DNA from 3 places in the Pseudomonas sp. NPDC098747 genome. Region 2 is predicted to be linked to each of the others. Evidence: riboswitches for the same ligand, from Rfam matches in the RefSeq annotation. Region 2 holds a riboswitch; each other region holds the start of a gene.
What was found. A riboswitch is a leader RNA that binds a small molecule or an ion and turns the genes downstream of it on or off. The one in region 2 is predicted to bind cobalamin.
Positions count from the first base shown of each region.

Region 1: another riboswitch for cobalamin. It lies ahead of ACIQVE_RS04635 (CbtB domain-containing protein); the one in region 2 lies ahead of ACIQVE_RS22780 (ABC transporter substrate-binding protein).
Region 3: another riboswitch for cobalamin. It lies ahead of cobO (cob(I)yrinic acid a,c-diamide adenosyltransferase); the one in region 2 lies ahead of ACIQVE_RS22780 (ABC transporter substrate-binding protein).

Region 1 covers NZ_JBIWAL010000005.1:59,803-63,983, forward strand. The annotation lists gene cobW (cobalamin biosynthesis protein CobW) at 1-488, opposite strand, end outside; cobalamin riboswitch at 588-800, opposite strand; cobalamin riboswitch at 1,693-1,915, shown strand; gene ACIQVE_RS04635 (CbtB domain-containing protein) at 2,036-2,233, shown strand; gene ACIQVE_RS04640 (CbtA family protein) at 2,245-2,946, shown strand; gene ACIQVE_RS04645 (cobalamin biosynthesis protein) at 2,943-3,356, shown strand; gene cobM (precorrin-4 C(11)-methyltransferase) at 3,436-4,181, shown strand, end outside.
Region 2 covers NZ_JBIWAL010000047.1:6,437-10,617, forward strand. The annotation lists gene ACIQVE_RS22775 (FecCD family ABC transporter permease) at 1-906, opposite strand, end outside; gene ACIQVE_RS22780 (ABC transporter substrate-binding protein) at 903-1,916, opposite strand; cobalamin riboswitch at 2,058-2,252, opposite strand; gene ACIQVE_RS22785 (diguanylate cyclase domain-containing protein) at 2,475-3,980, shown strand; gene ACIQVE_RS22790 (LysR substrate-binding domain-containing protein) at 4,048-4,181, opposite strand, start outside.
Region 3 covers NZ_JBIWAL010000036.1:32,959-37,139, forward strand. The annotation lists gene ACIQVE_RS20180 (cobyrinate a,c-diamide synthase) at 1-514, opposite strand, end outside; gene cobO (cob(I)yrinic acid a,c-diamide adenosyltransferase) at 511-1,122, opposite strand; cobalamin riboswitch at 1,203-1,430, opposite strand; gene ACIQVE_RS20190 (hypothetical protein) at 1,594-2,178, shown strand; gene ACIQVE_RS20195 (PQQ-dependent sugar dehydrogenase) at 2,245-3,558, shown strand; gene ACIQVE_RS20200 (C40 family peptidase) at 3,689-4,181, opposite strand, start outside.

The sequences.
Region 1 (4,181 bases), on a different contig from region 2:
TTCGGGTCGAGTTTGCGCTGGGCATCGACCTGATCCGGGAACGCGGCGAAAGTGCCAGCGGCCACGGCTGGGCTGTCGACCACGGTGATCACCGCGTCAACCGTGCAGGCGCTACGGATTTCCGGCCACTGGAAGGCTTGTACCAGCGGTTTTGGCAAGGCCAGACCGGAGGTTTCGATGAGGATGTGGTCGAGGTCGCCGCGACGGGCAACCAGTTCGCGCATCACCGGGAAGAACTCTTCCTGCACCGTGCAGCACAGGCAGCCGTTGGCCAGTTCATAAACGCGGCCCACGGCCTCTTCTTCGCTGCAACCGATGGTGCATTGTTTGAGGATTTCACCGTCGATGCCCAACTCGCCAAACTCGTTGACGATCACCGCGATACGACGGCCCTGAGCGTTGTCGAGCATGTGCCGCAGCAACGTGGTTTTGCCCGAACCGAGGAAGCCGGTGACGATGGTGACAGGGAGTTTGGCCAGTGTTTTCATCGGTATGCCCTTTGGCAAGCGGCGGGCATACGGGACGAGAACCGGCCACGCGCGTGCGTGCCTGGAGAGTTCGCCACCGGATCACCCCGCCCGGTTGAAATTGAGAATCTGTGACGAGGCAGGTCTCCTGGCTGACGGCGTTCAGGCGCTGGGCCTGGCATTCGCTGCGCCTTCCCGCGGGCTCAGTGGACTGAGCTTGCAGTGGCGTGGCAGCGAACATCACCGTTCACAGTTGCGGGGGCAGCCGCGGCATTGACCGCGTTCCCTTCTTAGCTTCGGCATCGCCGAAGAACCTCGAAGGCGCAAGGCTACGCATGGTGCAGTGGCGGGTCAATGTTTGGATAGGGGGCATATCCGTTGCTGCGGGTGCTGCCGCTGGCGGTTTCGCTCTTACAGCGAGTCCCTTTTTCAAACGCCAAAAAGGAACCAAAAGACTTTGCCCCGCCGTACGGCGCTTCGCTGAGGCTCAGTGTTCCCTCGCTACGGTGGCCATCCGGGGGCAGTCGCCTGCGGTTTGCTTCGCGGCACCTCCTCTCGATGGATGCGGCTTCGCCGCACGGCGCTGCGCGCCTAACCCCCGGATGAACACCTTCGCTCGGTCTGCCGAAGGGGGCTAAGAGCAAGAGCAACATCAAAAGCCAGATCAAAAGCCAGATCAAAAGCCCCTCACCCTAGCCCTCTCCCTGAGGGAGAGGGGACTGACCGAGGCGATTGGGCGAGGTGCGCCGACGTGGGATACCGAGTCGAGTATAAGTTTTGAAACCAACAGAAATCGGCCCCCTCTCCCTGGGGAGAGGGCTGGGGTGAGGGGCAAATTCACCACAAATCAAAAGCCGAACGCATTGCCTTTCACCACTCAACACAATGAGCGTTAGCTCGAGTGCAGCTCTTGATCTCAAGGCCCCGTCGGCAGGCTGAGTGGAGGGATTGATCCGGGGGTGGGAGCGCAGCGACCGTTTGGCGAAGCCAAACACATCGAGAGGAGGTGCAGCGCAGCAAACCGGAGGCGATGCGCCCGGATCAGTCCCGGAGCGAAGGAACCCCGAGCCCCAGCGAGCGGGCCGAACGTCAGGGTAAAGCCTTTTTGGTTACTTTTTCGGCGTCTGGAAAAAGTGACCCGCCGTAAGGGCGGAACCCTAATCAGCCCCACCCGCAGCAACGGATCCACCCCAAAAAATTGACTAAAAACCCAACCCCATGCTCTCCTACACACCTTGTTACGGGTGCCCTTCACAGGGTGAAACGGGAAACCGGTGAATCATGTGCTTTACTCAAAGCCATGTCAGTCCGGTGCTGCCCCCGCAACGGTAAGCGAGCGAAGCGTCAGATCCACTGTGCCATTGCGGCATGGGAAGGTGACGCTTGCAGGTCGGCCTGACGCCAACCCCTCGTGAGCCCGGAGACCGGCCCGCAACACACAGCGCGCATTGGCGTGCTGCACATAACAAACCCGCGGTGGGCGGGCGCTGTTTGAACCTCTGCGTGCCACGCGCCGCAGGGGTTTTCATGCGCTCTATTCACCTGCTGACATTCCAGAGGGAAGCGCCATGTCAATCATCACCAGCACCGGCAGCAACACGGACAAAATCTCCAGCACCACCACCCTGAGCCAACGCCTGACCGCCGCCATTTTCGCGTCGATCCTGGGTGCAGGCCTGGTTTATTTTGCTGGTTTCTCGCACATCGAAGCCGTGCACAACGCAGCTCACGATACCCGCCACAGCGCCGCGTTCCCGTGCCACTGAGACCTGCCGACATGATCAAGCGAATTGCGCAAACCGCAGGTTTCACCGGTCTGCTGGCCGCCCTGCTCCTCACACTGCTGCAAAGTTTCTGGGTGTCGCCGCTGATTCTTCAAGCCGAAACCTATGAAAAATCCGAACCTGTTGCCGCGGTTCACGAACACGCCGCCGGCACCGCCGCCCACACCCATGATGCCGAAGCCTGGGAGCCGCAAGACGGCTGGCAGCGCATAGTCTCGACCACGGGCGGCAATCTGGTGGTGGCCGTGGGTTTTGCTCTGATGCTCGCCGGCCTCTACACCCTGCGCGCGCCGACCAAAACCTCGCAAGGTCTGCTCTGGGGCCTGGCCGGTTACGCGACGTTCGTTCTCGCGCCGACCCTGGGCCTGCCACCTGAACTGCCGGGCACTGCGGCGGCGGATCTGGCTTCGCGGCAGTTGTGGTGGATCAGCACCGCCGCGTCAACCGCTGCGGGTTTGGCGTTGATTGCGTTCAGCCGTCATTGGTTGATGAAAATTCTCGGCATGGCCATTCTCGCCGTACCGCACGTGATCGGCGCACCGCAACCCGAAGTGCATTCGATGCTCGCTCCTGAAGCGCTGGAAGCGCAGTTCAAAATCGCTTCGCAGTTGACCAACGTAGCGTTCTGGCTGGCCCTGGGCCTGATCAGTGCATGGTTGTTCCGCCGCAATAACGCTGGTCAATACCACGCATGACGAATGACAGCGCAGCGCCGACCTTCGTGGTCGGACTGGGCTGCCAGCGCGGCTGCCCTGCCAGCACGCTGCGCGCGTTACTCGATCAAGCGTTGCAAGCTCATCGCATCGAACTGCATGCGGTGAAGGCTTTGGCCAGTATCGACTTGAAGCGCGATGAACCCGGTTTGCAGGAACTCGCCGAACAACTGGCCCTGCCGCTGCTGTACTTCAGCAGTGAGGAGTTGGCCAATTATGAACAGCAACTGAGCCACCACTCGCAAATTGCCTTCGAGCGAACCGGTTGTTATGGCGTAGCGGAAAGTGCCGCGTTGGCACTTGCCGAACAGTTGATTCAGGCACCGGCAAAGCTACTGATTTCCCGACAAAAATACGCTCAGGCAACGCTGGCATTGGCCGGCGCCGCGTAAATTCCCGATAATCCCCGCCATCAATCATGAGCAATCTTCATCTGAAGCATTGCCGCGCCTCTTTCCCAAGGATTCTACGATGACCGTTTACTTCATCGGTGCCGGCCCCGGCGACCCGGAATTGATCACCGTCAAAGGCCAGCGGCTGATCCGCAGTTGCCCGGTGATCATCTACGCAGGTTCGCTGGTGCCGGCGGCGGTGCTGGACGGTCATCAGGCAGAGACACTGGTCAACAGCGCTGAATTGCATCTGGAACAGATCATCGATCTGATCAAAACCGCCCATGCCAACGGCCAGGATGTGGCGCGGGTGCATTCGGGGGACCCGAGTCTGTATGGCGCGATTGGCGAGCAGATTCGCTATTTACGAGAACTGAATATCCCGTTTGAAATCATCCCGGGAGTGACGGCGACAGCGGCATGCGCGGCGTTGTTGGGTGCAGAACTGACCCTGCCGGATGTGTCGCAGAGCGTGATCCTCACCCGTTACGCCGACAAAACGGCAATGCCGGCCGGCGAAGAGTTGGGCAGTCTGGCGCAGCATGGCGCGACAATGGCGATTCATCTGGGGGTCAATCATCTGGAAAAGATCCTGACTGAATTGCTGCCGCATTACGGCGCGGATTGCCCGATCGCGGTAATTCACCGAGCGACCTGGCCGGATCAGGATTGGGTCGTGGGGACGCTCGCGGATATCGCCGAGAAGGTCGCCGCCAAAGGGTTTCGGCGCACGGCGTTGATTCTGGTTGGGCGGGTGTTGGGGAGTGAGGTGTTCAGCGAGTCATCGCTGTATCGCGCCGGGCATGCGCACCTTTACCGACCCTG
Region 2 (4,181 bases):
CACATCAGCACCAATCAGAAACACCGCGCCGCCCAATGCACTCGCTGGCAGCAGACGCGTATGGCGGGTGCCGAGCAAAAGCCTGACGGCGTGGGGAATGACCAATCCAACGAAACCGATAGAACCGACAATCGAGACCATCACAGCCGTCACCAATGCGGCGCAACTGATCAACAGCAACTGCACGCGACGCACCGGAATCCCGAGCGAAGCTGCCGAGTCGACGCCGAAGGTAAAAGCATCCAGCGCACGACGATGCCACAGGCACACAACGAGGCCGATGAGCGCAACCGGCACCGCCAGCCATACCGATGGCCAGCGTACGCCACTGAGATTGCCGAGCATCCAGAACATAATGCCGCGTGCTTGTTCGGAGCTGGCCGACTTGGTAATCAGAAACGCCGTGAGCGCATTGAACAGCTGCGAGCCGGCGATGCCCGCCAGGATGATTTGCCCGGTGTTGCCGGGTGAACCGCTGGCACGGCCAAGCAAAACCACCACGGCGAAAGCCACAACGGCGCCGCCAAACGCACCGACGGACATGGAAATCGCCCCCGCGCCGAAGCCCAGCAACGCAACCATCACCGCGCCCGTCGATGCACCAGCGGAAATGCCCAGCAAATACGGATCGGCCAACGGGTTGCGCAACAGCGATTGCAGAATCACCCCGCAAGTCGCCAGGCCAGCGCCGCAAGCAGCAGCCACCAGCGCGCGCGTCAGGCGATAGTTCCAGACGATGCCCTCATCGATGGGATCGAGTACATACCCGGCCGCCCACAATTTGTTGGCCAGCACCTGGAACACCACGATGGGATCAATGGTTGTCTCACCAATGGCCACACCAGCAATCACCGCTAAAAGCAGAAACGCCAGTGCAAGCACGGTGCGTATCAACGTCGTGGTCATTTGGACAGGTCGTAACCGTTGATAGCGGTGGCCAGCGCTGCGATGCCGTCGAACGTCCTCATGCTCGCCTGCATGGCCATGGCGTCGAGAATGATGATGCGGTTGTTTTTCACGGCGTCCATGTTGCGGGTCACGGGATCGCTGCGCAGGAATTCCAGCTTCTTCAGATAGTCGTCAGCCGGGAAGCGCCGGCGATCCATGCGCGCGATGATCAGGAATGTCGGGTTGGCTTTGGCGATGGTTTCCCATCCGACGGTTGGCCATTCTTCATCCGACTCCACCACGTTGCGCACGCCCAGCGTGTCGAGCATGAAGTCTGGAACACCCTTGTGCCCGGCGACGTACGGGTCGATATCCAGACTGGCACTGGAAAACCAGACCAGTGCGCTGGTGTCTTTCAGGTTCTTGTTGTGCGCCATCGCAATTGACTTGGCGAGGCTGGCCTTGAGGTCTGCGTTCAGCTGTTGAGCACGCGGCTGAACATCAAAAATCTCACCGAACTGGGTGATGCTTTTATAGATGCTGTCGATGCGAAACGGCGCAAGACGGGTGCCGTCGGCGCCGACCAGATTGTCCTTGGCCTCGCAGTCAGAGGGCATCAAATAGGTCGGAATCTTCAGTTCGTGAAACTGCTCGCGGGTGCCGACGGCGCCTTGTGGCCCGACCATCCATTCCAGTTCGACAGCCACTAGCTGCGGGCGTTTGGCGATCACCGACTCGAAACTCGGTTCGTTATCGGCCAAGCGTTCGATCTTGTCGTTTTGCGCCTTGTACTGAGGCAGCACGTCGTTGAACCACACCGAAGTCCCGACCAATTTGTCACCCAGCCCGAGCGCGAAAAGCATCTCCGTGCCGGCCTGGCCGATCGACACCGCACGGGCAGGGGCCTGCGCGAAGGTCAGCGTGCTGCCGCAGTTTTCAATTGTCAGGGGATACTGCGTCGGTGCTGCATGGGCGAGGGCGCCAAGACCCAGGCCAGCGACGAGGGCGACAAAACGAGGCAACAGCATGATGCAATCTCCATTTGAACCGTACACGGAGCCAGGGTGTAGGGTCTGGAAACACATCTCGAACGCTGCCGGATAAGCAGTGCAAGGTCGATCACCGAAGTGACGCGCACAAAGATGTCCTTCCCGGACACCCCGCCGGTTAGTGATTGTTGCTTGGCCGGCAGGTCTCCTGACTGATGCGTCATCGCCTGCTCCAGCCTTCCCGGGAGCAATCCCAGTGGCAGTTCAGAAGCAGGCTCAGCATCTACAGTTGCGGGGGCAGTTCCGTTTGATGCGTTGGGCGCATCACGGATTCCCTATTAATCCCAATTGGAAACCGGCGGGCGGCATGGTAGCCGATCGTGGCGGTTGAGGCGAACGGGCGTGCTTGTTTCAAGCATGGGGCGGCGTCAGTCGAAGGGGCGGTGGCGAATGTGCCTTTTCCTCCCTCCTATTGAGTTGCTGCAACGATTCACCACTGCTTGTATCCTTGTTCAAGAAGAGGATGCATGGCTCCAGCTATTGCCCTGACCCAATAGACGCTGGAACGGAAAACCGGACTTTCCTTAAGGTAGTAACGTGAAGCGTGATTCCCACCTGGTTGTGCTTTTGCTGCTGGTCATCGGTTGCTCCCTGGCGTCACTGACTGTCTGGAAAGTATTGGCCTCGCGAGATCGAGCACTGGAGGAGGTGGATGTCCATGGCTTGAACCTGACCCAGGCGCTTTCTACCTACTCCGAAGGGACCGTCCGCCAAAGCTCGCTGCTGTTACTCGGGCTTGTCGAACGCCTGGAAACCGAAGGCAGTGGGCCGGCACAGATTCAGCGACTGAGTGCATTGATCAACCGCCAGGAACCGTTGATGCCACAGCTCAGTGGTATCACCATCTACGATAATCAGGGACGCTGGCTGATGTCCTCCAATCGACCGATTCCGGCCGGGGCAAACAGCAGCGATCGGGCCTATTTCATACATCATCGCGATGATCCCTCCCGTGAAACCTTTATCGGTCCGCCCATCCAGAGCCGCACCAACCAAGAGTGGGTGATCACCGTCAGCCGCCGCTTCAATGATGCTGGCGGTGAGTTTGCCGGGGTGGTGGCGGTCACCTTGGGCGTCGAAAACTTTCTTCGGTTGTTCGGAAAAATCGACGTGGGGCAGGAGGGCGCCATCGGCTTGTCCTACACCGATGGGACGTTGCTGGTTCGCTATCCATTCCGCGAGCAGGACATGGGCCGCAACTTTTCCAAATCACCCATCTATGCCAAGTATCTGGTCGATCGATCAGTCGGCACTGCGTCGTTTACATCCAGCCTGGATGGCGTGGAGCGGCTCTACGCCTTCCGCAAGAGTGACCGGTTGCCACTGATAACGACTGTGGCACTCGGCAAGCGCGAGGCCCTTGCTGCATGGCGAACGGAGGCATTGTTGTCGGCGGTGGTGGTGACTGGGCTGCTGGGTCTCACGGGCCTCATCGGCTGGTTCCTGATTCTGGATATCCGTCGGCGCACCAGGGCAGAAGATCAGTTGCGAGGAACTCAGCAGCAGTTGCTCTCAACCAATCGGCAACTTGAGTTGCTGGCGATGAAAGACGCCCTGACCGGTCTGGCCAATCGACGCTGTTTTGATAAGAGCCTCGCCATGGAAGCACGGCGCGCACGACGTAACGGTACGACGTTGGCATTGCTGATGATCGATATCGACCACTTCAAGCTGTTCAACGACTCACTCGGTCATGTAGCCGGAGACGCCTGTCTGCAAACCGTTGGCAAAATTCTGGAGGAGTGTGTGCGGCGGCCTTCGGACTTGGTGGCACGGTATGGAGGTGAAGAGATGGGCGTCATCATGCCAGACACCGACAGCGACGGAGCCGCCGTAGTGGCGCAACTGATCATCGACCGTTTGCAGCAAGTAAACATCCCCCACAACGCCAGCCCGCTGGGCCGCGTCAGTGTCAGCATCGGGATTGCTACCGCCACGGCTTTGGAACTGGATCACCTGCAAGGGTTGATCGAGGTGGCCGATCAGGCGCTGTACAACGCCAAGGCAAAGGGTCGAAATCAGTATGTGAGGGGTGGGTCGTAATATGCATTCAAGGCCGATCAAAGACTCCAGATAATCGCCCGGGATCCTTGGTAAACGCTGGTCACCGTCACGTTAAGCCACCGTTGAATTGATCACTGATCAGCTCAGCCAGTATCCGCACCGGTTCGGTAAAGCTTCGGCGAGAACGATGTACGAGCCCGATATCGCGGTGAAAGGTATGTGGGCCGAGATCGATTGCTC
Region 3 (4,181 bases), on a different contig from region 2:
ACCAACGCAAACCTTCGGTCAGGCTGCCTTCAAGCAGTTGCGCGTGACGCAAGGTCCCGACGCGATTGGCCAGCACACCCGCAAACGGCAAGTCCGGCTGATAGCGCGCCAGCCCCAACGCCAACGCACCAAAGGTCTGCGCCATCGCGGTGCCGTCGATCACGCCGAGCACCGGTACGCCGAAATGTCGCGCCAGGTCGGCGCTCGACGGCGTCCCGTCAAACAGCCCCATCACGCCTTCGATCAGAATCAGATCGGCTTCGGCGGCGGCTTCCCACAACAGGCGACGACTTTCCTGCTCGCCGACCATCCACATATCGAGTTGATAAACCGGCGCACCGCTGGCGCGCTCGAGGATCATCGGATCGAGAAAATCCGGGCCGCACTTGAACACGCGCACCTTGCGCCCTTGATTGCGATGCAAACGGGCGAGCGCGGCAGTGACGGTGGTCTTGCCCTGACCGGAGGCCGGCGCGGCAATCAATACCGCCGGGCAGTGACGTGGCTGATTCAAAGTTCAACGCCTTTCTGCGCTTTGATGCCGGCCTGAAAGGCGTGTTTGAGCACGCCCATTTCGGTGACCGTGTCGCCCATCTCGATCATTTCCGGCTTGGCCGCGCGACCGGTGACGATCACGTGCTGCATCGGCGGACGCGCCTGCAAGTCGCTGAGCACCTGATCAAGGTCGAGGTAGCCATGCTTGAGGGCGATGTTCAGTTCATCGAGCACCACCAGACCGATCGACGGATCGCGCAGCAACTCGCGGGACACTGCCCACGCGGCTTCGGCTGCGGCGATGTCGCGTTGGCGATCCTGAGTTTCCCAAGTGAAACCCTCGCCCATCACATGAAAGCGCACCTGCTCGGGGAAGCGGCGGAAGAACAACTCCTCACCGGTGCTGTTGCGTCCCTTGATGAACTGCACCACACCGCACTGCATGCCGTGACCCATTGCGCGGGCGAGCATGCCGAACGCCGAGCTGCTTTTGCCTTTGCCGTTGCCGGTCAGCACCAGCACCAGGCCGCACTCGTCGGGCGAGTTGGCGATGCGTTCATCAATCACGGCTTTTTTGCGCTGCATACGCGCCAGATGGCGCTCGTCACGCTCGGGGGAATCAGTCATGGGGGAGCTCTCCGTTGAGGCTGGATAACGGCGGGCAGGCACAAGAATAGACGGCAAAAAGCCTGGCATCGCCCACCGTGATGCCGTTGGATGAATCAGGCCGGTCTCCGGGCTCATGAGCGGCGTTTCGCCTGACTGCGCGCCTTCCCGCTGTTGAGCAGTGGCACAAGACGCAGTTTTTACTCATTTACCGTTGCGGGGGCAGCGCCGGGATCGTGGTTGTTCTTCGCTTGAAGACAACCCTCACCGGCTTCCCTGTTTCACTCTGTCGACGCAGGTCACAGAGCACCTGAAACAAGCCGCGAAGGTTAGAGGGTTGGGGGTGGAGCGTCAATTAAAGAGGGGGTCATCGAGCGAATAACTGCCGCCGATCAATTAACCGACGCCAATCTTGTGCCACGCTGAAACAAGTGATATCAAAGAGCCATGCTTTTACCGAAAAAGCACATCACAACAATAAGGATGATTACGATGCAAGGCATGATCATCAGCAATCCGCGCCTGGAATTCCTGCGCCCGGTGCTTGAACGCTGGTTTGACTGTATCGACCGTTACAACGCCGTGCGCGGCGACAGTGACACGCCCTACTGGCATGACGAGAAAGCCAATCTCGGATTGCTTTCTGCCGCCGCCTGGATGGCGGAGTTTGTGACACTGCACGACACCGGCACCCGCAAGCAGAACGAGGAAGGCGAGCGCAATGCCCGCGCCGACCTGTTCCTGGCTGGCACCGAAGATCGCGCGTTTATCCAGGCCACGCAACGCTGGCCACGCGTCAACAATCTAAACCTGACCCAAGCCCTGCTGGACATCACCAACGACGCCAAACGCATCAGCTACGCCAGCGACCTCAAGCTCGGCTGCCTGTTTGTCGCCCCGCAAAAAGCCCAACACAGCGCCAGCCCGGAAGAATTGCAGGACATGGTCGACGATCTGCAAAAGGAACACACCTGCGCCGTCGCCTGGTATTTCCCCTACGCCTATCGCAAGTTGCGCAGCGAGGCTGGCAATTACCACCCGGGCATTGCCGTGTTGTTCAAAGAGGCTCGTGGCTGAGCATTTGAACCATCGGGCTTGCGCGCGCCTCTATGACTAGGAATGCATTCATAGGGAAGATCAGCAATGCGCAAGCCCCAGCTCGTTTTCGTCATCGCCCTCGCCGGAGGGCTCGCCGCCTGTGGTGAATCGTCCAGCCTGCAGGTCACCGACGGCACCGGCCCGTCACCGAAACTGCCCGAACCAAACAAAACCCTGATCCCGACGGTGAATATCGCCCCGGCGGTCGGCTGGCCCGAGGGCGGTAAACCTACCGCTGCGGCAGGTACACAAGTCGCGGCGTTTGCCGAAGGCCTCGATCATCCGCGCTGGCTCTACGTACTGCCCAATGGCGATGTGCTGGTAGCGGAAACCAATGCACCGCCCAAACCTGATGACGGCACAGGCATCAAGGGCTGGGTGATGAAGACCGTCATGGGCAAGGCTGGCGCCGGTGTGCCGAGCCCCAATCGCATTACGCTGCTGCGCGATGCCGACCACGATGGTGTGGCGGAGACGCGCACGGTATTCCTGCAAAACCTCAATTCGCCGTTCGGCATGACACTGGTCGGCAACGACCTGTACGTCGCCGACACCGATCGCCTGCTGCGCTTCAACTACGAACCCGGCGCGACCGAGATCAAGACGCAGCCGATCAAGGTTGTCGATCTGCCTGGCGGCACGCTGAACCATCACTGGACCAAGAACGTCATCGCCAGCAAAGACGGCAGCAAGCTGTACGTCACGGTCGGCTCGAACAGTAACGTCGGCGAAAATGGTCTGGATAAAGAGGAAGGTCGTGCAGCGATCTGGGAAGTGGACCGGGCAACCGGTAATCACCGGATCTTCGCTTCGGGCATCCGCAACCCCAACGGTCTGGCCTGGGAGCCAACCAGTGGTGCGTTGTGGACAGCGGTGAACGAGCGCGACGAGATCGGCAGCGATCTGGTGCCGGACTACATCACCTCGGTCAAGGACGGTGGCTTTTACGGCTGGCCGTTCAGCTATTACGGCCAGCACGTCGATGTGCGCGTCGAACCGCAGAACCCTGATTTGGTCGCTAAAGCCATTTCGCCGGACTATGCCGTTGGCCCGCACACCGCTTCGCTGGGTCTGACGTTCGCCGAGGGCAACAAGCTGCCAGCGCAATTCAAGGAAGGTGCATTCATTGGCCAGCACGGCTCCTGGAACCGCAAGCCGCACAGTGGCTATAAAGTGATTTTCGTACCGTTCGCGGCAGGCAAACCGACGGGCCAACCGGTGGATGTGCTGACTGGCTTCCTCGACAAGGACGAGAATGCACTGGGCCGCCCGGTGGGCGTGGTGATCGACCAGCAAGGTGGCTTGCTGGTGGCCGATGATGTGGGGAACAAGGTGTGGCGGGTGTCTTCCACTAAATAACCTGTCCTGACCACAAAACAAATGTGGGAGCGAGCCTGCTCGCGAATGCGGTGGATCAGTCGACATTCAAGTTGACTGACCCTCCCTCTTCGCGAGCAAGCTCGCTCCCACAATGTTGTTGAAACTCCGACTACGGGTTACGCGCCAAATGCTCTGGCTGCAATACCCGCTTCGCACTCAGATAAGCCTTCTGCCAATACGCCTTCGACAGGCTATCGAGCTTCACCGTGCCGCCTGTTGCCGGGGCATGCACGAAGCGCCCTTCCCCGACGTAAATCCCCGCATGGCTGACCTGCGAACCGCCATTGGTGGCGAAGAAGATCAGATCGCCTGTCTGTAAACCTTCCTTACCCACATTCGGTGCCTGCATCACGATCAGGTCGCGCGTGGTTCTTGGCAGCGAAATACCCGCCGCATCGCGGTAAACAAAGCCGATCAAACCACTGCAATCAAATCCCGAATCAGGCGTATTGCCGCCCCAGCGATAAGGCGTGCCCACGAGACCGAGCGCGCGAAACAGCACGTCTTCAGCAACGGGGGAAAATGATTGCGAGGTACCGAATACGAGCGGCGCGCGCACAACGGGCGCTGGCGGCGGCGTACGACTGACGCAGGCGCTGAGC